One region of the Bradyrhizobium sp. AUGA SZCCT0177 genome, then DNA from elsewhere that is predicted to be linked to it. Evidence: predicted binding sites of a transcription regulator. Region 1 holds the regulator's gene; the other holds the start of a gene.
The links. The regulator PhoB, encoded in region 1, activates phosphate uptake and scavenging genes when phosphate is short. The targets are predictions, from matches to a motif close to TGTCATNNANCTGTCAT.
Positions count from the first base shown of each region.

Region 2: the regulator PhoB is predicted to act here: its motif matches at 9,747-9,763, upstream of JQ597_RS13565 (RNA degradosome polyphosphate kinase).

Region 1 covers NZ_JAFCMA010000022.1:128,692-140,340, forward strand. The annotation lists gene JQ597_RS24730 (ATP-binding protein) at 1-1,270, shown strand, start outside; gene pstS (phosphate ABC transporter substrate-binding protein PstS) at 1,414-2,424, shown strand; gene pstC (phosphate ABC transporter permease subunit PstC) at 2,695-3,684, shown strand; gene pstA (phosphate ABC transporter permease PstA) at 3,688-4,533, shown strand; gene pstB (phosphate ABC transporter ATP-binding protein PstB) at 4,530-5,351, shown strand; gene phoU (phosphate signaling complex protein PhoU) at 5,375-6,091, shown strand; gene phoB (phosphate regulon transcriptional regulator PhoB) at 6,167-6,868, shown strand; gene JQ597_RS24765 (GcrA family cell cycle regulator) at 7,038-7,547, opposite strand; gene JQ597_RS24770 (aspartate aminotransferase family protein) at 8,117-9,322, shown strand; gene argF (ornithine carbamoyltransferase) at 9,322-10,248, shown strand; gene JQ597_RS24780 (Hsp33 family molecular chaperone) at 10,451-11,452, shown strand.
Region 2 covers NZ_JAFCMA010000010.1:20,925-32,573, reverse strand. The annotation lists gene JQ597_RS13605 (leucyl aminopeptidase) at 1-568, shown strand, start outside; gene JQ597_RS13600 (DNA polymerase III subunit chi) at 579-1,031, shown strand; gene JQ597_RS13595 (hypothetical protein) at 1,193-1,690, shown strand; gene JQ597_RS13590 (ABC-F family ATP-binding cassette domain-containing protein) at 1,878-3,752, opposite strand; gene JQ597_RS13585 (hypothetical protein) at 3,835-4,029, shown strand; gene ndk (nucleoside-diphosphate kinase) at 4,475-4,897, shown strand; gene JQ597_RS13575 (TerC family protein) at 4,958-5,797, shown strand; gene ppx (exopolyphosphatase) at 5,956-7,458, opposite strand; gene JQ597_RS13565 (RNA degradosome polyphosphate kinase) at 7,486-9,684, opposite strand; gene JQ597_RS13560 (P-loop NTPase family protein) at 9,846-10,523, opposite strand; gene JQ597_RS13555 (CDP-alcohol phosphatidyltransferase family protein) at 10,612-11,154, opposite strand; gene purM (phosphoribosylformylglycinamidine cyclo-ligase) at 11,314-11,649, shown strand, end outside.

The DNA of each region.
Region 1 (11,649 bases):
TTTTGCCCCATGGTCCGACCGGTTACGGCATTCGGCCATTATCCTGCTGGTCGCGGGCCTCGCTTTGTCGGTATTCGTTGCGACCGGCGAACTCGGGGTGGCGCGCGCCGTTGCGGCCTTCATCTGCATTGCCGCCGCAGCCCTGGTGCCATGGCGGCTGCATGATACGGCCACCTCGCGCGAAGACGTTCGCGGCGTCAATCCGGTCGAAGCCGCCGCCGTCAGCGCCGTCGTGGCCGGCATGCCGGATCCGGCCGTGCTGCTCGACCGCGCCGGCCGCGTGATCCATCTCAATGCTGCGGCAGCCCAGCTTGCCCCCGCTTTGCGCAAGAACGAGCTTGCCCAGTTCGCGCTTCGCTCGCCCGAAATCATCACCGCCCTGCGCGAGGCGATCGCGACCAGCGAGCCGCGCCGCGCGACCTATCTCGACCATGTGCCGGTCGACCGCTGGATGGAGCTGATCATCACGCCGGTGCCGGTGCCGACGCTGTTCGGCGGCGCCGACAAGTGCATGCTGATGACGTTCCACGATCAGACGCCGCTGCGCCGGGTCGAGGAGATGCGCGCCGATTTCGTCGCCAATGCCAGCCACGAACTGCGTACGCCGCTCGCCGCCCTGTCCGGCTTCATCGATACGCTGCAAGGGCCGGCCAAGGATGACGTCAAGGCGCGCGAGCGCTTTCTCGGGATCATGCACGCGCAGGCGACGCGCATGGCGCGGCTGATCGACGATCTCTTGTCGCTGTCGCGGGTCGAATTGTCGGCGCATGTTCGGCCCGATACCTCGGTCGACATCGTGCCCATCATCCGCCAGGTCGCCGACGGGCTGGAGCCGCTGGCGCATGAACGCCAGGTCGCCATCGAGATCGATCTGCCTGAGCTGCCGGTGACGATCGCGGGCGATCGCGAGGAGCTGCTGCGGCTGTTCGAAAATTTGATCGAGAACGCGCTCAAATATGGCGCGTCCGGCGGCAAGGTCATCGTCTCGCTGGTGCATGCGAATTCCGCCGATGGCGCGCCGGAAGTCCGCGTCCTGGTGCGCGATTTCGGGCCCGGAATTGCCCCGGAGCATCTGCCGCGGCTGACCGAGCGGTTCTACCGGGTCGATGTCGGCGACAGCCGGGCGCAGGGTGGAACCGGGCTCGGTTTATCCTTGGTGAAACATATTGTTAACCGCCATCGCGGCCGGCTTTTGATCGAAAGCGTGCCCAAAAACGGGGCCACTTTTACCGCCTGCTTTCCCCAGGCGAAACCCCCGGCAGGGACTTAAACTCTAGCGATTCCAATCGCTTGAGTCTGTCATCCAACTGTCATCGAACCTTCGTAAAAGCTCTATTGACCGCACCTAAACGGATGCGGCGTGAGCGCGATCGGGCGTTAACAGGCGCTTCGCTCACCAGATGGAGACCAGCCATGAATTTCATCAAGACAATCGTCGCGGCAGGCCTCGTCGCCGCCTCGACCTCGGCATTCGCCGCCGATATCACCGGCGCAGGCGCCACCTTCCCGTTCCCGGTCTATTCCAAGTGGGCCGATGCCTACAAAAAGGAGACCGGCAACGGTCTGAACTACCAGTCGATCGGCTCCGGCGCCGGCATCAAGCAGATCCTGGCCAAGACCGTGACCTTCGGCGCCACCGATGCGCCGCTGAAGGCTGAGGCCCTCGAAAAGGATGGCCTCGTGCAGTGGCCGATGGTGATGGGCGCGATCGTCCCCGTCGTGAACCTCGAAGGCATCAAGTCGGGCGAACTCGTGCTCTCGGGCGAAGTGCTCGGCGACATCTATCTCGGCAAGATCAAGAAGTGGGACGATCCCGCGATTGCCAAGCTCAATCCGAAGCTGAAGCTGCCGACCGACGCCATCACCGTGGTCCGCCGCTCCGACGGTTCGGGCACCACCTTCAACTTCACCGACTATCTGTCGAAGTCGAACGCCGAGTGGAAGGCCAAGGTCGGTCTCGGCACCGCGGTCGAATGGCCGACGGGCGTTGGCGCCAAGGGCAATGAAGGCGTTGCCGGCAACATCGGCCAGACCAAGAACGCGATCGGCTACGTCGAGTACGCCTACGCCAAGCAGAACAAGCTGACCTATGCCGCGATGGTCAACAAGGCAGGCAAGACCGTGCAGCCGACGGTAGCCTCGTTCCAGGCTGCTGCGGCCAACGCCGACTGGGCGAAGGCGCCCGGCTACTACGTGATCCTCACCGACCAGCCCGGCGAAACCTCGTGGCCGATCACCGCCGCGACCTTCATCCTGATGCACAAGTCCGCGACCGATAAGGCCGCGTCCCAGGAAGCCATCAAGTTCTTCAAATGGTCGTTCGAGAAGGGCGGCAAGATGGCTGAGGAGCTCGACTACATCCCGATGCCGGACTCCGTGGTCAAGCTGATCGAAAAGACCTGGACCGCCGAGATCAAGAGCTGAACTTAAGAACAAGAGCCGGGCGGCGTTCCGGCCCGGCGACAATGGGAGCGTGCTCCCACTTTGCCCAACCCGGGTCTTTCCGGGTTGGGTCTTTCCCTCCGGCGAGGAGGGCGAATACGGGCGGGTCTGGTTTGCCGAGTGACTTGGTCGACAGGGTCTTGGTCGACAAGGTCTTGGCCGACAGGGGTCTTGGTTCAAGAGTCCGGTGCAAAACCGGCGCCGGGTCCGGGGCAGTTGGGCTATACAGTACAGGGGATTGGCGTGGCAGACATGGCCGTTCAGAGCGACGTGATGGAAGCTGCAGGACCTTACGATCGCGCCAGGGCCCTCAGCGCCTTCAAGCTTGGTGACGTTACCTTCTATTGGCTCACGCGCGCCTGTGCGATCTCGGTGCTGCTCATTCTCGGCGGCATCATCTTATCGCTGATCGTGGGCGCCTGGCCTGCGATCAGGGAATACGGCTTCTCGTTCCTGTTCACCTCGCGCTGGGCGCCATCAGCCGATCCGCCGGTGCTGGGCGCGCTCGGGCCGATCTACGGCACGCTGATCACCTCCGTGATCGCGATGATGATCGCCATTCCGGTCGGTATCGGCATTGCGGTGTTCCTGACCGAGATCTGTCCGATCTGGCTGCGCCGTCCGATCGGGCTCGCGGTCGAACTGCTCGCCGGCATTCCCTCGATCATCTACGGCATGTGGGGCTTCTTCGTGCTAGGCCCGTTTTTGGCCAACTCGTTCCAGCCGTTCATGATCAGCATCTTCGACGGCGTCCCGGTTCTCGGCACCATCTTCGCAGGTCCCCCGTCCTATCTCAGCCTGTTCAACGCCGCGCTGATCCTTGCGATCATGGTGCTGCCCTTCATCACCTCGATCTCGGTCGACGTCTTCAAGACGGTGCCGCCGGTGCTGAAGGAAGCCGCCTACGGCGTCGGCTGCACCACCTGGGAAGTCGTCCGCAACGTGGTGATCCCCTACACAAGGGTCGGCGTGATCGGCGGCGTGATGCTGGCGCTCGGCCGCGCGCTCGGCGAAACCATGGCGGTCACCTTCATCATCGGCAACTCGTTCAAGATCTCATCCTCGATCTTCGCGCCGGGCACCACGATCTCGGCGGCGATCGCCAGCGAATTCGCCGAGAGCGACGGCCTGCACCAGTCCGGCCTGATCCTGCTCGGCCTGCTGCTGTTCGTGCTGACGTTCTTCGTCTTGTCGGCCGCCCGGCTGATGCTGATGCGGCTGGAAAAGAAGGCGGGGAACTGAGCCATGAACCCGATTTACGCCTCCCGCCGCCGTAACGACATCATCATCCGGGGCCTCTGCGTCGGCGCCGCCTTGTTCGGCGTGACATGGCTCGCGCTGATCCTGTTCACGCTGTTCTATAACGGCCTGGCCGGCCTCAACCTGGCCGTCTTCACCCAGGACACGCCGCCGCCCGGCTCGACCGATGGCGGTCTGCGCAACGCGATCATCGGTTCGATCATCATGACTGCGATCGGGGTTGGCATCGGCGCGCCGCTCGGCATGCTGGCCGGAACCTATCTGGCCGAATACGGCAAGCATGACCGGCTCACCTCGGTGATCCGCTTCATCAACGACATCCTGCTCAGCGCGCCCTCGATCATCATCGGCCTGTTCGTCTACGGCGCCATCGTGGTGCCGATGGGCGGCTTCTCGGCCTTTGCCGGCTGTCTGGCGCTGGCCGTGATCGTGATCCCCGTGGTGGTTCGCACCACCGAGGACATGCTCGGCCTGGTGCCCAATCCGCTGCGTGAAGCGGCGTCCGCGCTGGGCCTGCCGCGCTCGCTGGTGATCAAGCGGATCGCCTATCGCGCCGCGCGAAGTGGTCTCATCACCGGCGTGCTGCTCGCCACCGCCCGCGTCGCCGGCGAAACCGCGCCGCTGCTGTTCACCGCGCTGTCGAACCAGTTCTTCAGCCTCGACCTCACCAAGACGATGGCGAACCTGCCGGTCACCATCAACAACTTCGTGCAGAGCCCCTACGAATACTGGAAGCAGCTCGCCTGGAGCGGGGCGCTGCTCATCACCCTGACCGTACTCGCCCTGAATATTGGCGCGCGCATCCTTGGCGCCGAGAGGACCGCAAAATGACCGAAGTTTCTGTATCCATGAGTGCCGTCAACGCGGGCGTTCCCCACGTGGCGCTGCCCGACGCGCCGCCGAAAGTGACCGCGCGGGGCCTGAACTTCTACTATGGCGAGCACCACGCGCTGAAGAACATCAACCTCACGCTCGGCACCCACCGCGTCACCGCCTTCATCGGGCCGTCCGGCTGCGGCAAGTCCACGCTGCTGCGGATCTTCAACCGGATGTACGACCTCTATCCGGGCCAGAAGGCGACCGGGCAATTGATGCTCGACCAGACCAACATCCTCGACCCCAAGCTCGATCTCAATCTGCTGCGCGCCCGGGTCGGCATGGTGTTCCAGAAGCCGACGCCGTTTCCGATGACGATCTACGAAAACATCGCCTTCGGCATCCGCCTTTATGAGAAGATCTCGAAATCCGAGATGGACGGCCGCGTCGAAAAGGCGTTGCGTGGCGGTGCGCTGTGGAACGAGGTCAAGGACAAGCTGAATGCATCGGGCCTCAGCCTGTCCGGCGGCCAGCAGCAGCGGCTCTGCATCGCGCGCACGGTGGCGGTGCGCCCTGAAGTGATCCTGTTCGACGAGCCCTGCTCGGCGCTGGACCCGATTTCGACCGCCAAGGTCGAGGAATTGATCACAGAATTGGCGGAGGACTACACCATCGCCATCGTGACCCATAACATGCAGCAGGCGGCGCGCGTCTCGGACAAGACCGCCTTCATGTATCTCGGTGAATTGGTCGAATTCGACGACACCAACAAGATTTTCACCTCGCCGAGCGATCGACGCACCCAGGATTACATTACCGGCCGGTTCGGCTAAGCGCACATCGCGAGGAGAAGACAATGGCTTCAGAGCATACCGCGAAGGCGTTCGACAGCGATCTTCAGGAATTGACCCGCCTGGTCGCCGAAATGGGCGGCCTTGCTGAACGCATGATCACCGAATCCGTCGATGCCTTGATCCGGCGCGACGTTGCGCTCGGAAAACGCGTCGTCGCCTCCGACGCCGAGATCGACCGCCTGCAGCACCTGATCGAGGAACGCGCGGTGCTGACGATTGCCCGCCGCCAGCCGATGGCCATCGACCTGCGCGAGATCGTCGGCGCCATGCGGGTGGCCACCGATCTGGAACGGATCGGCGACCTCGCCAAGAACATGGGCAAGCGCGTCGCGGCGCTGGAGAACGATTTCCAGCCGCTGAAACTGATCCGCGGTCTCGAACACATGACCGATCTGGTGCAGTCGCAGGTCAAGTCCGTGCTCGACGCCTACGCGTCGCACGACCTGCCGGCGGCGATGGCGGTCTGGAAGGGCGACGAGGAAGTCGACGCCATCTGCACCTCGCTGTTCCGCGAACTCCTGACCTACATGATGGAAGATCCGCGCAACATCTCGTTCTGTATCCATCTGATGTTCTGCGCCAAGAACATCGAGCGGATCGGCGACCATGCCACCAACATCGCCGAGACCGTGTTCTACATGATCGAAGGCCAGCAGATCCTCGACAAGCGCCCGAAGGGCGACATGACGAATTTCGCCACGACTGTGCCGGGAAACTAGTTACTGAACTGACAGCGGAACGAGAGACGTTTTTCGCGTATCGACAGCGCGTCAAAACACAAGAGGCTTACATAGATGAACGCACGCATTCTGGTGGTTGAAGACGAGGAAGCGCTCACCACGCTTCTGCGCTACAACCTCGATGCCGAAGGCTATGAGGTCGAAACCGTCGCCCGCGGTGACGACGCCGATACACGGTTGAAGGAGCGGGTGCCCGACCTGATCGTGCTGGACTGGATGCTGCCGGGCCTGTCCGGCATCGAACTGTGCCGCCGCTTAAGGGCGCGGCCGGAGACCAAGGCGCTGCCGATCATCATGCTGACCGCGCGCGGCGAGGAAAGCGAACGGGTGCGGGGGCTGGCGACCGGCGCCGACGACTACATCGTAAAACCCTTTTCGGTGCCGGAGCTGCTGGCGCGGGTGAAGGGCCTGTTGCGGCGGGCGAGCCCGGAGCGGCTGGCCACCGTGCTGACCTATGGCGATATCGAACTCGACCGCGAGAAGCGCCGCGTCGCGCGCTCGGGCCGTCCGATCGATCTCGGCCCCACCGAATATCGCCTGCTGGAGTTTTTCCTGGAACATCCCGGCCGCGTGTTCAGCCGCGAGCAACTGCTCGACAGCGTCTGGGGCCGCGACATCTACATCGACGAGCGTACCGTCGACGTCCATATCGGCCGCCTGCGCAAACTGCTCAACCCCGGCCGCGAACAGGACCCGATCCGCACCGTGCGCGGCGCCGGCTACGCGCTGGATGATCGGTTCGCGAAGGTGGAGTAGCCAATACTCCATCGTCGTCCCGGCGAAGGCCGGGACCCATAACCACAAGTATCGATTTTTGAAGCGAGCTGGAGCTCCAGCCAAGCCTAACCACGATCGCCTGTGGTTATGGGTCCCTGCGTTCGCAGGGACGACAGCGGATATTTTCCGCGTAGCTGATGCGCAGCTCTTACCTGGTCGGCTTCGGCGCCGGGCGGCGGCGATCGGAGGCCGGCTGATAGGCGATGCGCGAGTGATGCGCGCAATAGGGCAGGCTGCTGAGCGCCTTGCCGCCGCAGAAAAAGAATTCCGAGCTGGAGGGGTCGCCGATCGGCCAGTGGCAGGTGGCCTCGTTCAATTCGAGCAGCGTCAGCCGCTGGCTCATCGGCACCACATTGTCGTAGGCGACCGGATCCGGCTCCATCTCCACCTCGAAGGCGTGGGCCAGCGCGGTGTTACCGCGCGACACCGGGCGCGCCACCCGCATCATCTGCTGGGCGGGGCGCGCCTTGCGCTGACGCGGCGCGGCCGAGGAGGGGCTCTTGGCACGGCCGGAGAGACCCAGCCGGTGCACTTTGCCGATCACTGCATTTCGCGTCACATTTCCGAGTTCCGCGGCGATCTGGCTGGCGGAAAGTCCGCCCTCCCAGAGCTTTTTAAGCTGCTCGACGCGCTCGTCGGACCAGGTCAATACCGTCATCGCATTCTTCCCTTCGCACAGAGCCGGCCAAACCGGGGGCAGCGCTGGCGATGCCAATTCTCAAAAATCCCAGCGGGCAGAATCCCTTAGCCCTCGCCGGGCGCAAAAAAGCCGCCCGAACGTTTACGCCTTACAAAATGGACTCTAGGGGTCAGTACTTCCGCACGAGATGTCGTACCCGACAGCCCAGACGCTACAATATGGCGGGACTCTGGCGCAAGAGTCCGCGTCCGTGCGTCCACATGTTCCGGTATTTATGCATTGTAATTGGAGTTTTCCACGGCACCGGAATGCTACGGATTGCTTTATCTTGCACCGCAGGGAAGCGGTTCGAGCATGATCCGGAAAAGTGGACGCCGGTTTTCCCTCGGGACAAGCGCAAGGCGCTTGCCCGGAGATCATGCTCAAAACAAGCGGATTTCGGCGTGTTGACACGGTCCAAAGCCAGCATAGAATGCCTGTCACGTGCCGCCCCGAAAAGGCGGCACGTTTTGTTTTCGCAAGACCGGCTGTGCCGCGTTCGCGCCAATGCACGCTATGTGGCCGGTCTCTAACCGTCAGTGATAGCCATGACCAACAGCGCCCCGTCGCATCTGCTTCCCGTATTCGCGAGAGTCGATCTCGGTTTCGAACGCGGCGAAGGCGCGTGGCTGATCTCGACGTCAGGCGAGCGCTATCTCGACTTCACCTCGGGTGTGGCAGTGAATGCGCTCGGCCACTGCCATCCGCATCTGGTCGCAGCCTTGCAGGAGCAGGCCACCAAGCTCTGGCACATGTCGAACCTGTTCAGGAGTCCGGACGGCGACAAGCTTGCAGCAAGGCTGTGCGAGCAGAGCTTTGCCGATCTGGTGTTCTTCTGTAATTCCGGCGCGGAAGCGATGGAATGCGCGATCAAGGTCGCGCGCCGCTATCACGCCGCCAAGGGACATCCCGAGCGCTACCGCATCGTCACCTTCGAGGGCGCGTTCCACGGCCGCACGCTGGGCACGCTGGCGGCGACCGGCTCGGCCAAATATCTGGAAGGTTTCGGTCCGCCGCTGGACGGCTTCGACCAGGTCGCGCATGGCGATCTCGAAGCGGTGAAGAAGGTGATCGGGCCGCAGACCGCCGCCATCCTGATCGAGCCGGTGCAGGGCGAGGGCGGTGTCCGCAGCGCGCCGCATGCGTTCTACAAGGCGCTCCGCCAATTGTGCGACGACAAGGGCCTGCTGCTGATTTTCGACGAGGTGCAGACCGGCATGGGCCGCACCGGCGATCTGTTTGCCTATAAGCGCCTCGGCGTCACCCCCGACATCATGTCGCTGGCAAAAGCGCTCGGCGGCGGCTTTCCGATCGGCGCCTGTCTCGCCACGGCAGAGGCGGCGTCCGGCATGACGCCGGGCTCGCACGGCTCGACCTTCGGCGGCAACCCGCTGGCGATCGCCTCCGCCAACGCGGTGCTCGACGTGATGCTCAAACCCGGCTTCTTCGACCACGTGCAGAAAGTGTCGCTGCTCTTGAAACAGAAGCTCGCTTCCGTGGTCGATCGCTATCCTTCCGTGCTGGCGGAAGTGCGCGGCGAAGGGCTGCTGATCGGCGTCAAGGCCGTGGTGCCCTCGGGCGATCTCGTCGCCGCGCTGCGGGACCAGAAGCTGCTGACGGTCGGCGCCGGCGACAATGTCGTGCGCTTCCTCGCGCCCCTGATCGTTTCCGAATCCGAGATCGAGCAATCCGTCCAAAGCCTCGAACGCGCCTGCATCGCGCTGTCAGGCGACAAGAAGAAGGCGGCGGGGTGATGAGCAAGTCCCTACGTCACTTTCTCGATATCAGCGAGCTGCCGCCGAAGGAATTGCGCAACATGCTGGACCTGAGCGTCGCCATGAAGGCGAAGCTGAAGGCGCATGAGACGCCCAGAAAGCCGCTCGAGGGCAAGACGCTGGCGATGATCTTCGAACGGCCGTCGACCCGCACCCGGGTCTCGTTCGACGTCGGCATGCGCCAGCTCGGCGGCGAGGCCATCATGCTGACCGGCGCGGAAATGCAACTCGGCCGCGGCGAGACCATCGCCGATACCGCGCGCGTGCTGTCGCGTTACGTCGATGCGATCATGATCCGCATCCTCAACCATGATGCGCTGCTGGAGCTTGCCGCCAACGCCACCGTGCCCGTCATCAACGGGCTCACCCGGCGCTCGCATCCCTGCCAGGTGATGGCTGACCTGATGACGTTCGAGGAGCATCGCGGTTCGATCGAGGGCCGCACCGTGGCCTGGACCGGCGATGACAACAACGTGCTGGCGTCATGGGCGCATGCGGCGGAGCGTTTGAAGTTCAAACTGAACGTGGCCACCCCGCCGCAGCTCGCGCCGAACAAGGCGATGAAGGACTGGATCAAGGCGACGCAGGCGCCGATCGTGCTCGGCAACGACCCGGAAGCCGCCGTCGCCGGCGCCGACTGCGTCGTGACCGACACCTGGGTGTCGATGGGCGACAAGGACGGCGAGCATCGCCACAACGTGCTCAAGCCCTACCAGGTCAACGCCCAGCTGATGTCGCTGGCCAAGCGTGATGCGCTGTTCATGCACTGCCTGCCGGCTCATCGCGGTGAGGAGGTCACCGACGAGGTGATCGACGGCCCGCAATCGGTGGTGTTCGACGAAGCCGAAAACCGCCTGCATGCGCAAAAGGGCATTCTGGCCTGGTGTTTTAACGAAGTGGCGTAGAGGCCCCAACGTAACTGTCGTCCCGGCCTAGTGCGCAGTTGCGCACGGGGGCCGGGACCCATACGCCGCGGCTCTAACGATTGAAGGCAGTGGTTGACGCCTTGCCTTACTCAGAACTCCCTGTGGCTATGGGTCCCGGCCTTCGCCGGGACGACGTAATACCCCCTTTCGATTCATCCTCTTCGACCCCAGATAAAGCGCCATGACTCAATCCCCCGACATCAAAATCACGCCCTCAGCGCCGATCCGCGCGCCATCGGCGGTTCCCATCGACGATGCAGCGCTGCCGTTCGAAGTCAACGCGCTCGACCTGCGCGGACGGCTGACCCGGCTCGGCCCCGCGCTCGACGACATCCTGACCAAGCACGATTACCCGGCTCCGGTCTGCAAGCTGCTCGGCGAAGCCATCGTGCTGGCAACGCTGCTGGGCTCGTCCCTGAAGTTCGACGGGCGCTTCATCCTGCAGACCCAGACCGACGGCCCGGTGTCGTTCCTGATCGTGGATTTCCAGCTGCCGGATCGGCTGCGCGCCTATGCGCGCTTCGATGCGACGCGGCTGAAGGACGGGCAGGACTCCGGCGCGCTGCTGGGCAACGGTCATCTGGCGATGACCATCGACCAGGGCGCGGACATGAGCCGCTATCAAGGCCTGGTGGCGCTGGAAGGCGGCAATCTCGAAGACGCCGCGCATGAATATTTCCTGCGCTCCGAGCAGATCCCGACGCGCGTGCGGCTTGCGGTCGGCGAGGAATGGCGCGGCAGCGGCGACGGTCCGAAACACCGCTGGCGCGCAGGCGGCATGCTGCTGCAATTCCTGCCGCAGGCGCCGGAGCGGGCGCGGCAGGCCGACCTCGATCCCGGCGATGCGCCGGAAGGCGCCGTGACCCATGCGGTGGCCGAAGACGACGCCTGGGTCGAAGGCCAGTCGCTGATCTCGACCGTCGAGGATGTCGAACTGCTCGATCCGGATCTGTCAGGCGAGCGCTTATTGTATCGCCTGTTCCACGAACGCGGCGTGCGCGTGTTCACGCCGTTAGCCCTGCGCGCGCAATGCTCCTGCTCGCGCGACGCGGTGTCATCGATGCTGAAAAGCTTCCAGCCGCAGGACCGTGCGGAAATGGTCAAGGACGGCAAGGTGGTGGTGACCTGCGAGTTCTGCTCGTCGGTCTATGAGTTCACGCCGGATGAAGCGGGTGTGGAATAGGGATGCGATTCTGCCTACCACCGTCATTGCGAGGAGCGTAGCGACGAAGCAATCCATTCCTCTGCTTGCGGCGCTACGGATTGCTTCGCTGCGCTCGCAATGGCGGATGCGCGGCAATCAGTGCGACAAAACAACCCGTCGGGCAAATCAGTTCTGATTTAAAGAAATCCTGTCAAGCCATGAAATAAAAAATATTT
Region 2 (11,649 bases), on a different contig from region 1:
CGCCATCGGCCTCGTCGAGAACATGCCTGACGGCAATGCCCAGCGTCCCGGCGACATCGTGACCTCGATGTCGGGGCAGACCATCGAAATCATCAACACCGATGCCGAAGGCCGGCTCGTGCTGGCCGACGTGCTCTGGCACGTCAACAAGAAGTTCAAGCCGAAATTCATGGTCGACCTGGCCACGCTGACCGGCGCGATCATGGTCGCGCTCGGCACCGAACATGCCGGCTTGTTCTCCAACAATGACGAGTTGTCGGAACGGCTGAGCAATGCCGGCTTTGAGACCGGTGAGAAAGTCTGGCGTCTGCCGCTCGGTCCGGAATACGACAAGCTGATGGATTCGCAGTTTGCCGACATGAAGAATGCCGGTGCACGGTACGGCGGCTCGATCACCGCCGCCCAGTTCCTGCAGCGTTTCGTCGACGATACGCCGTGGGCGCATCTCGACATCGCGGGAACAGCGATGGGCGCGCCGAAAACCGAGATCAATCACAGCTGGGGTTCCGGCTACGGCGTCCGTCTGCTCGACCGGCTGGTCTCGGAATACTACGAAGCAAAGAAATAGTAGAGGCCGGATGACGGAAGTCCTGTTCTACCATCTGCAGAACATGTCGCTCGAAAGCGTCCTGCCGCCGCTCCTGGAAAAGTCGCTGGAGCGCGGCTGGCGCGTGGTCGTGCAATCGACCTCGCAGGAACGCACCGATGCGCTCGATGCGCATCTGTGGACCTACAGTGATGATTCGTTCCTGCCGCACGCCACCTGGCGCGCCGCGGATGCGCCGGATCAGCCCATCATCCTTTCGACTGAGGAGGGCAATCCGAATCGCGCCAATGTCAGGTTCCTGATCGACAATGCCACGTTGCCCGCCGATTCCGACAGCTACGAGCGCCTGGTGCTGGTGTTCAACGGCGACGATTCCGACGCGCTGACCGCGGCGCGTGGCGTTTGGACCGATTGCAAGGCCCGCGGCTTCGAGGTGACCTATTGGCAGGCCGACGAGCGGGGCCGCTGGCAGCGCCGACAATAGCGACATAAGACAATTAATGATAATTTGAAGTTTCTTCCGGCGGGCTTGTGGGTAGCCATGGTCGTGCCGCAAAGTGATGTTGGGACAAGTAGTTACATTAGGGGTGGGAGCCTGGGTCCAGCGTGCGAGACGGAACGTTCAATCGAAAGCCATTGCTGGCGTTGCTTCTGCTCGGTCCCGTGATCGCGGGCTGCAGCGGCGCGCCCGACCTGCTTTCGAAGGATGCAGATTGGTTTTCGCGTCCCAGCCGCATCTTCATCAAAAACATTTCGATCGAGACGCCGCCGCTCACGCCAGACAAGCCGGTCACGGCGGAAGATCTTGTCTCCGCCGACGGCGCCTGTCCGGGAATGGCGCCGCCGCCCGGTGCGGCCGACGCCAATGCGCAGGCGGGTAGCAATCCGCCGCCCTCGACGAGCGGTACCGTCGCACTTGGCCATACCGAATGCGACGTGGTGCGCGGCATCGGCGCGCCCGACAACGTCAACTTCTCCAATAACGGCCGCGGCGATCGCGTTGCTATCGTTACCTATTCGCGCGGCCAGCGCGCCGGCATCTACACCTTCACCGCCGGACGTCTGTCGTCGATCGAGCGCGGGCCCGAGCCGGTGCAACAGCCGAGGGGCGCCAAGCCGAAGCGAAAGCCGGCAGCGACGTAGTCATCTGCCTCAGGGCATCATGAAGCCGTAGGGTGGGCAAAGGCGCATCAGCGCCGCGCCCACCGCCTTCCATTTTTGCGATCTTGATGGTGGGGACGCGGAGCCTGTCATCGGGCGCGCGTTCGCGCGACCCGTTGGCTTTGCCCATCCTGCGCACTACGCACCAATCGCGTAGCAATAGGCTTGGCTAACCCGTCGCCTCGTCATATTGCGAACTCGCCTCCAGCCAGTCTTCCTCAGCGCGCTGTAGCGCGCTGGCTGCACCGGCGCGGGCCTTGCTGAGCTGGGCGGCCTGCTTCGGATCGCGCGTGAACAGATCCGGCAGCGCGAGCGCGGTATCGATCTTGGCGATGATGCCGTTGATGCGCGCGATCTCGGCCTCGGCCTCGGCGATTTTCTGCCGCAGCGGCGTGCGCTTTTCGCTTTTGCCGCGCTCGGGTTTTGCGTTTTCCCTTGCGCGCTCATTGCCACGGTCGCGCGAAGCGGGTCTGACGTCGCGGATCGACAGCACCATCCGCCGATAATCGTCGAGATCGCCGTCATAGGTCGTCACCGTCTGGTTGGCGACCACCCACAATTGATCGGCGCAGGCTTCGATCAGATAGCGGTCATGCGAGACCATGATGACGGCGCCGGGAAATTCATTGATGGCTTCGGCCAGGGCGGCGCGGCTGTCGATGTCCAGATGGTTGGTCGGCTCGTCCAGGATGATCATGTTGGGGCCGTAGAACGTCGCGAGGCCGAGCAGCAGCCGCGCCTTCTCGCCGCCCGACAGGCTCTTCACCAGGGTGTCGCCGGCCTTGCCGGAAAATCCGATGGCGCCGACCCGCGCGCGCACCTTGCTCTCGGGCGTCTCGGGCATCAGCTTGCGGACATGGTCGTAGGGCGAGCCATCGAGGTTGAGTTCGTCGACCTGATGCTGCGCGAAATAGCCGACCGACAGTTTTTCCGCACGCGTGATCCGCCCCGAGAACGGCGGCAGCTTGTTCGCGAGCAGTTTTACAAGTGTCGATTTGCCGTTGCCGTTCGATCCCAAGAGCGCGATGCGATCTTCGGTGTCGATCCGCAGCGTGACGCGGTTGAGCACGGGCTTTTTGGGATCGTAGCCGACCGAGACGTCATCGACCGCGATGATCGGCGGCGACAGCATCTTTTCAGGCGTCGGGAATGAAATCTCGCGCACGTCCTGCGTCACCAGCGCCGTGACCGGCTTCATCCGCTCCAGCATTTTCACGCGCGACTGGGCCTGGCGCGCCTTGGATGCTTTCGCCTTGAAACGGTCGACGAACGCCTGCAGCCGCTTGCGCTCGTCCATCTGCCGCTTGGCGTGCTTGGCGTCGAGCATCTCGCGCGTGGCGCGCTGCTCCTCGAACGACGAATAGGTGCCCTTGTAAAGCGTCAGCTTGCCGCGATCGAGATGCAGGATCTGGTCGACCGACGTGTCGAGCAGATCGCGATCATGGCTGATCACGATCACCGTGCGCGGATAATTCGCCAGATGGTCTTCCAGCCAGAGCGTGCCTTCGAGGTCGAGATAGTTGGTGGGCTCGTCCAGCAGCAGCAAATCGGGCGCCGCGAACAACGTCGCGGCGAGTGCGACGCGCATGCGCCAGCCGCCGGAGAATTCCGAACAGGGGCGGGCCTGATCCGCGGTCGAGAAGCCGAGGCCCGAGAGGATCGCCGCGGCGCGGGCAGGCGCCGAATGCGCATCGATATCGACCAGCCTGGTCTGGATCTCGGCGATCCGGTGCGGATCGTCGGCAATCTCGGCTTCCTGCAACAACGCGTCGCGCTCCAGGTCGGCCTTCAGCACGACGTTGATGAGGCTTTCCGGCCCGTCGGGTGCTTCCTGCGCAAGGCTGCCGATGCGCCAGCGCGGAGGTATCGAGATGCTACCGGATTCGGTCGGCAGATCACCGCGAATCGCGTGAAACAGCGTTGATTTCCCGACGCCGTTGCGGCCGACAAAGCCGACGCGCGCGCCGGGCACGATCTGTACCGAGCTGTCCTCGATCAAAAGCCGTCCGGCAATCCGGATCGAGATATCTGTGATTGAAAGCATGCGGCCTTGTCACCGGACCCGCCGCCAAACGCAACCGATTTATCTGACGAACAGGCTCTCCTGAGCCTCCCGATACAGGTTAATGCCGCTCGTTCTCGCGCCGGCGGAGCTCATTGATCAATTGCTGCAATCGGGGCGAGAGTTCGGTTTCCGGACGCATATACTGCTGCAAGCGTTCGCCGACGGCATCGCAGATCGATTGCGAAGTCCGGTGATCGATCTGCTCGAAAACGGGATTGATTCGGCTATCCATGGCGAGTTCCAGCGTCGCTTTTGAGTAGATCTGAGTAAGTTGCTGCAGGATCAAGTCACGAGGCTGCGATTTGTTTCCGGTTGCAGAACTCCTATGCATGCATCTGAAACGAGCCGAAAAAGCGCAGTCCCACTGGTTCCCTGAATGGCCGGGGGCCATAGCGGGCCCGCCGAAGCGGATGCGGGCCTACTCCCAGCGAAGCCCCGGCAATGCAATGCGATCGATTGCGAAACGCGATCATCCGATCGCGAAGCGTGATCGTCTCCGCGAGGTTTCGGCGCGGAAAACGCGCCATCCGTGAGCTCGCTTCGGATCGGCCCGCAAGACGCCCGATCCGGGGGCGGGCAGGGGGCTGGCCAGCGAAAACGCGTCAAAACTGCGCGATAGCGCGGCATTGGGTCGCTTGCCGTCGCAGGACTGCGCCGATATAAGCCCCCAACTCCCAATCAGTGTTTGTAAGGACGTAACTATGGCGATGGAACGCACTTTCTCGATCATCAAACCCGACGCGACCGAGCGCAATCTGACTGGCGCCGTCAACGCGTTGATCGAGAAGGCGGGTCTTCGGATCGTGGCCCAGAAGCGCATTCGCATGACGCGCGACCAGGCTGAAACCTTTTACGCGGTCCACAAGGCGCGTCCGTTCTTCGGCGAACTGGTCGACTTCATGACGTCGGGCCCGGTCGTGGTGCAGGTGTTGCAGGGCGAGGGTGCGGTGCTGAAATATCGCGACGTGATGGGCGCCACCGATCCGTCGAAGGCGGCCGAGGGCACGATCCGCAAGGTTCACGCCAAGTCGATCGGCGAGAATTCGGTGCATGGTTCGGACGCGACGGAGACGGCCGCGATTGAAATCGCGCAGTTCTTCTCCGGCAACGAAATCGTCGGTTAATTCAAAACGAGCGGCGCGCGAGCGCCGCCCAGGACGGCCAAGCGCCGGGGGGAGCATGCTGTGAACTGGGTGCTGCAAATTTTCGATCCGGCGACGATCTCGACTTTCTTCACGCAGTTCCAGGCCGAGATGCAGCAGCCCGCCTTCTGGGTCGCGCTCGGCAAGATCATGTGGATCAACATCCTGCTGTCGGGCGACAATGCGCTCGTCATCGCGATGGCGTGCCGCGGGCTGCCGCCGCGCCAGCGGTTCTGGGGCATGATCCTCGGCGCCGGCGTCGCCGTTGGGCTGCGCATCATCTTCACCGGCATCGTCGTGTCGCTGATGGCGCTACCGTTCCTCAAGCTGGTCGGCGGACTGGCGCTGCTCTACATCGCGGCCAAGCTGTTGGTGCCCGAAGATGAAGGTGAGGGCGACGTGCACGCGGCGGCGCATCTGTGGGCTGCCGTGCGGATCGTGGCGATCGCCGACATCGTGATGAGCCTCGACAACGTGATCGCGGTTGCGGCGGCCGCCAATGGCAGCATTCCGCTGCTGGTGATCGGCCTTGCGATCAGCGTTCCCCTGATCGTTGCCGGTGCGGCGCTGATCATGGCGCTGCTGACGCGCATGCCGGCTCTGGTGTGGGCCGGTGCAGGCCTGCTCGGCTGGGTCGCGGGCGAGGTGATGGCCACCGATCCTGCCGTCGTTCCGCATTTGCGTGCGCTTTCCGACGGCCCGGTCGGCGTCCAGCTCGACAAGCTATTCGGCTGGACCGGCCTGCACTTCGCCAATGGCGGTCATGGCGCCGAGGTGGTGTGCGGGCTGATCGGCATCGCGATCGTGCTGGTGGTGGGATCGATGTGGCGCAAAAGCGCGCAGCAAAAACACGCCGCCGAGCACGCCGCCAAGGCGGCGTAGGTGTTCAGACAGCGGATTGCGTAGCGAACGGCTCGCATCGCGAAAACGGTAACGCCCGGGAATCTCCCGGGCGTTTTTTATGTGAGCTTGGCGTTCTCGGCGATCCGTCGCATCCCTCCTTGGGGCCGCTGTGCAATGAGACAGGGATAATTCTGTCTTTACCGCCGCACGATCGAGCCGGAGCGTCCGACCAGCCGCGCCAGTTGCTTGAAGCGGCTGCCGACACGGTCGGCGACCAGATCGACCATCCGGTGCTCGAACACCAGCATCAGCTTGCGGCCCTGGCTGCGGAAATGCGTCGCGGGCAGCACGCCGGTTCGCGCCGCCGAGATCAGATGCGCAACGCGGAACGCCGCGCCCAGCATTCTGGCGCGTTCGTCCATCGCCGGAGGCACCAGCTCGCGAATGCGCGCCGGCGGTTCGTTTTCCTCGCTGAGACCGGCGTAGCGATAAAACACCGACAGCGCGACAAAGGCGCGGCCCTGGTGGCTGATCGAGCCGAAATTGCCGTTGGTGATCAGGCTCAGCGTCTCCTCGCCGCGATGGTCCGGATGCACCCGCCAGCCGATGTCGGACAGCAGGCATGCGGCGTGGCGCAGCCGCCGTTCCTCGACGGTTTCGCGCAGCTTGACGACCCTGACCAGACGATCGGTCCACGAGACCAGTTCTTCGGCATGGCGGGCGGACCGCGACAACAGCTGGTTCAGCGTTTGCGCGGCGCAGATAAATCCATCGAGGGCGCGTTCGGATGGTGGCAGCTTTTCATACAGCAGCCCCTCGCGCACGCCGAAGGTCGAGAACACGATGGTCTTGGGCCTGGCAACGCGAATGATGTGTTCGAGCACCAGCGCCGCGTAGGTCAGCAGCGGCCGCCGCGCGTCGGAGATCATCTCGATATTGGCCAGCATGTTGGCCGCGGCCAGCCGCCTCAGCCGCTGCGCGAAGTCGAGCGCTTCCGCCGCCGGGATCGAATAGCCGTGCATCACCCGCAGCGGGTAGTCGCTCTGGATGATGTGGATGCGCGCCAGCGCGCGCCAGGTGCCGCCGACCGCATAAAAGGTGCGGCCGCGGCCGGCCTTGAGCTGGGCGACGTCGGACAGTTCGTCCCGGACGATTCGGTCGGCGCGTTTCAGCGATTTGTCCGACAGATCCTGCAGCGCCAGGCTGCCGAGCGGTAGCGTGACGCCGCTGCGGACGCGGTTGCGGTGCACGTCGATCAGTTCGAGCGAACCGCCGCCGAGATCGCCGACGATGCCGTCGGGATTGTGCACGCCGGACACGACGCCGAGCGCCGACAATTTGGCCTCGCGCGGTCCCGACAGAATTTGAATGGGGGCGCCGCAGATGCGCTCGGCCTTGGCGATGAAGTCGGGGCCGTTGGAGGCGTCGCGGCAGGCCGCCGTGGCGATCGCATAGACGCGGCCGACCTTCTGGATCTTGCACAACGCGCGAAACCTCCGCAGCGCGGTCAATGCCTTGGCGACGGCGTCGGTCGCCAGCAGCCCGGTGGTCTGGACCTCGCGGCCGAGCCCGCACAGCGCCTTCTCGTTGAAGATCGTGACGAGGCTGCGCGCCATCGTTTCATAGACGACGAGACGAACCGAGTTCGAACCGATATCGATGACGGCGACGCTGGTTGCGCGCTGGCGCGGCCGCTTCACCGCCAATCCCCCATATGACGCAACCCGCTAGGACGAATGCTGACGCTCATTACGGCGCGTGAGGCGGCGCGGCGAAGATTCCTTGAGAGACTTTCCACGGCCTGACAGACTCGGATTCGTCATGAAGTAGTTGTGCAGATTGAACGGCTCTTCGCCTTTCGCGGCCTTCATACGCGTTGAAGACCCGTCCGGCAACAATTGCCAGCTTTGCTCGGTATCCTTCAGGTTCGCGACCATGATCTGTTCGAGAACCTGCTGATGAACCGTGGGATTTTGCAGCGGACAGAGCACCTCGACGCGGCGGTCCAGGTTCCGCGGCATCATGTCGGCGGACGAGATATACACAGCAGCTTTTGTGCTCGGCAGGCCTTGACCCATGCCAAAGCAGTAGATTCGGCCGTGTTCGAGGAACCGGCCGATGATGGATTTGACGCGGATGTTCTCGGAAAGTCCGGGCAGCCCGGGCCGCAGGCAGCAGATGCCGCGCACCACGAGCTCGATCGCGACGCCGGTCTGCGAGGCCTCATACAGCGCATCGATGATGTCGGGGTCGACCAGCGAGTTCATCTTCATCCAGATCGCGCCGGGCTTGCCGTGGCGGGCGTAATTGGATTCACCCTTGATGTGTTCGATGATGCGGTTGCGCAGCGTCAGCGGCGACACCGCCATGCGCTCGATGTCGCTGGGTTCGGCGTAGCCGGTGATGTAGTTGAATACCCGAGCCGCATCGCGCCCGATGATCGGGTCCGAGGTGAAGTAGGACAGGTCGGTATAGATGCGCGCGGTGACCGGGTGATAATTGCCGGTGCCGGTGTGGACATAGGTGGTGAGGTTGCCGCCCTCGCGGCGCACCACCATCGACAATTTGGCGTGGGTCTTCAGTTCGATGAACCCGTACACCACCTGCACGCCGGCGCGTTCGAGGTCGCGCGCCCAGCGGATATTGGCTTCCTCGTCGAACCGCGCCTTCAGCTCGATCAAGGCGGTCACCGACTTGCCGGCTTCGGCGGCTTCGGCCAGCGCGCGCACGATCGGCGAGTTGTTCGAGGTGCGGTAGAGCGTCTGCTTGATGGCGACCACGTCGGGGTCGCGGGCGGCCTGTTGCAGGAACTGCACGACGACGTCGAAGGATTCGTAGGGGTGATGGACCACCAGATCCTTCTGCCGGATCGCAGCGAAGATATCGCCGCCATGGTCGCGCACGCGCTCGGGATGGCGCGGCACATAGGGCACGAATTCGAGGTCGGGCCGGTCGAGCCGCGTCAGCTGCGACAGCTCGTTCATCGCCAGCACGCCGTCGACCAGGAAAATCTCGTCGTCGGCGGTGGACAGCGCTTGCTGCACGAAGGCGCGAAGCTCCTCCGGCATCTTGGCTTCGATCTCGAGCCGGATCACCGATCCGCGCCGCCGCCGCTTCAGCGCGGTCTCGAACAGGCGGACCAGATCCTCGGCCTCTTCCTCGATTTCCAGTTCGGAATCGCGGATGATGCGGAAGGCGCCCTGGCCCTTGACGGTATAGCCGGGGAACAGGCGGCCGATGAACAGGCCGGTGGCCTGTTCCAGGGTGATCAGGCGTACCGCGCCGTCCTTGCCCGCGGGCATGCGGATGAAGCGGTCGATCTTGCCGGGCATGCGGATCAGCGCGTTCATCGGCTTGCCGTCGGCGACCCGCGACAAATGCAGCGCGATCGTGAAACCAAGGCTCGGGATGAACGGGAAGGGGTGCGCCGGATCGATGGCGAGCGGCGTCAGCAGCGGGAAGATGTTATGGAGGAAGTGATCCTCGATCCAGCTCCGCTCGGCCTTGGTGACGTCATGGCCATCGACCAGAATGATCCCGGTCTTGGACAGAATGGTGCGCAGGTCGCTCCAGATCGCCTGCTGATCCGAGGCGAGTTCCGAAACCGTCTTGTTGATGGCGACGAGCTGCTCGGACGGGGTCAGGCCGTCGGGGCTGCGTTCGGCGATACCTTCACGGACCTGCGCCTTGATACCGGCGACACGGACCATGAAGAATTCATCAAGGTTATTGGCTGAAATCGACAGGAACCGGACCCGCTCCAGCGTGGGGTGGCCGGGATTGACCGCTTCCTCGAGCACGCGGCGATTGAAGTGCAGCCAGGACAGCTCGCGATTGATGAACCGCTCCGGGCTGGTGGCGATGGCCAGTGGCGCTTCGGCAACTGCGTCTTTTTCTGTTATTTCAATAGCTTGTGCCGAGTCCATGAAGTTTCGGTCCATCTCAGTTGGAGCGCAGCGCCAGTTTAGGCGGATGCCGTGCGCACCATGTGATAGTTGGATGACGTTTCGATGACATTGATGTTCCGCCCGCCGCCGCCGTCAAGGCGGCGGGGGCGTGACATGGCGCGCAGCGGCAGCAGCGCCCGTCAGGCGTTGCGCAGCAATTCGGCTGCCAGCGCCCGGGTCACCGGCCGGCCGAGCCGCAGCGCCTCGCTATCCAGCAGGTCGATGGCCTGGCGCGCAGCCGCATAGGATCGCTCGATCCGGCTGGCGAGATAGCTCACGACAGTCTCGTCGATGCTCAGCTGCCGGTCGGCGCAGAATTTGACGATCAGGCTGCGGAACAACAGATCGTCGGGCGGCAATAGCGGCACCGTCGGCACCGCGCGCAGCCGCGACCGCAGATCGCGCAGCTCGACCTCGAAGGCCGATGGTGCCATCCGCGCCGTCATCAGAATGAAGGCTTCGTCTTCCCGCCCCAGATTCATCAGGTGGAACATCGCACGCTCGTCGAAATCCCCCGGTTTCAGGTCCTCGACCACCAGCGCCCCCGTCGCAAGCGCGCCGGGTACGGCGGTGGGCGTCAAAGCGCGTGCGGATATCGAGCGGGCGCCGGCTTGCTCGGCCCAGATCGCGGCGAGATGGCTCTTGCCGGAGCCTTCCGGGCCTACCAGCAGCATGATGCGGTTGGGCCAGTCGGGCCAGCTTTCGATCAGCGCCAGGCCCGCCTCATTGGCCGGCCCTTCCAGAAAATTGTCGCGGGTCAGGCTTTCTGCATGCGGCAGCGCAAAGGCAAGCTGACGGGGTTGAACGCGAACTGCCACGCAAGTCTCCGGAACCATGGCGTTTTCAAGCGAAGTGGGTACCGGTTCGCGTGAGGACGCGTCAAACAAAACGCTTCAAACAAAACGCCTATTTGGCCTCGATCGTACTCATGTGCCGCACCCACTCCACGAGATAGAGGGAGACGGAAACCAAAGTAAAGACCGTAACAAAGCCCATCAGGATCAGGTCGTATGGCGTCGGCTTGAAGTTGAAGCCGAGCGACGCCAGCACCAGGGCGGCGAACGCCACCTGCGCCACCGTGTTGAGCTTCGAGACCATCAAGGGTTTCATCGGGATAGGCTTGTCGAACAACCATGACACAATCACGGCGGTGACGATCATGATGTCGCGCGACACCACCAGGATCACGATCCACAGCGGCACCGCGCCCCAGATTCCGAGCGAGACGTAGATCGAGACCAAAAGCGCCTTGTCGGCGAGGGGATCGAGCAGGGCGCCGAGCTCGCTGGTCATATTGAAGCGCTTGGCGAGGAAACCGTCGACGGCGTCGCTGACGCCGGCAATCACGAAGATAGCGAACGCGATCTCCATCTGCCTCGAGGCGATCGCCCAGACGATAATGGGCACCAGGATGATGCGACCCAGTGTAATGATATTCGGAATATTCAACTCGGTCGCTTCCCGGCTACCGGCCTAATTGCGTAACAGATCCGGCCCTTTGCGGGGCGGGCCGGTTGTTATCTACATAGTATATCGACCCCGCGCTTGCGAGCCATTGCAGGATCGCCGAAATCCTCGTAACCAGCCGTCTTCTGACGGGAATTGAGCATGATCGACCGCAAAAACGGGCTCACTTACGCCGATTCGGGCGTCGATATCGATGCGGGCAATCGCCTCGTCGATCTCATCAAGCCGATGGTGCGTGCCACCGCCCGCGCCGGCGCCGACGCCGAGATCGGCGGCTTTGGCGGGCTGTTCGACCTCAAGGCAGCCGGCTTCACGGACCCGGTGCTGGTGGCCGCGACCGACGGCGTCGGCACCAAGGTCAAGATCGCGATCGAGACCGGCCTGCACGGCGGAATCGGCATCGACCTGGTGGCGATGTCGGTCAATGACCTCGTGGTGCAGGGCGCCGAGCCGCTGTTCTTCCTCGACTATTTCGCC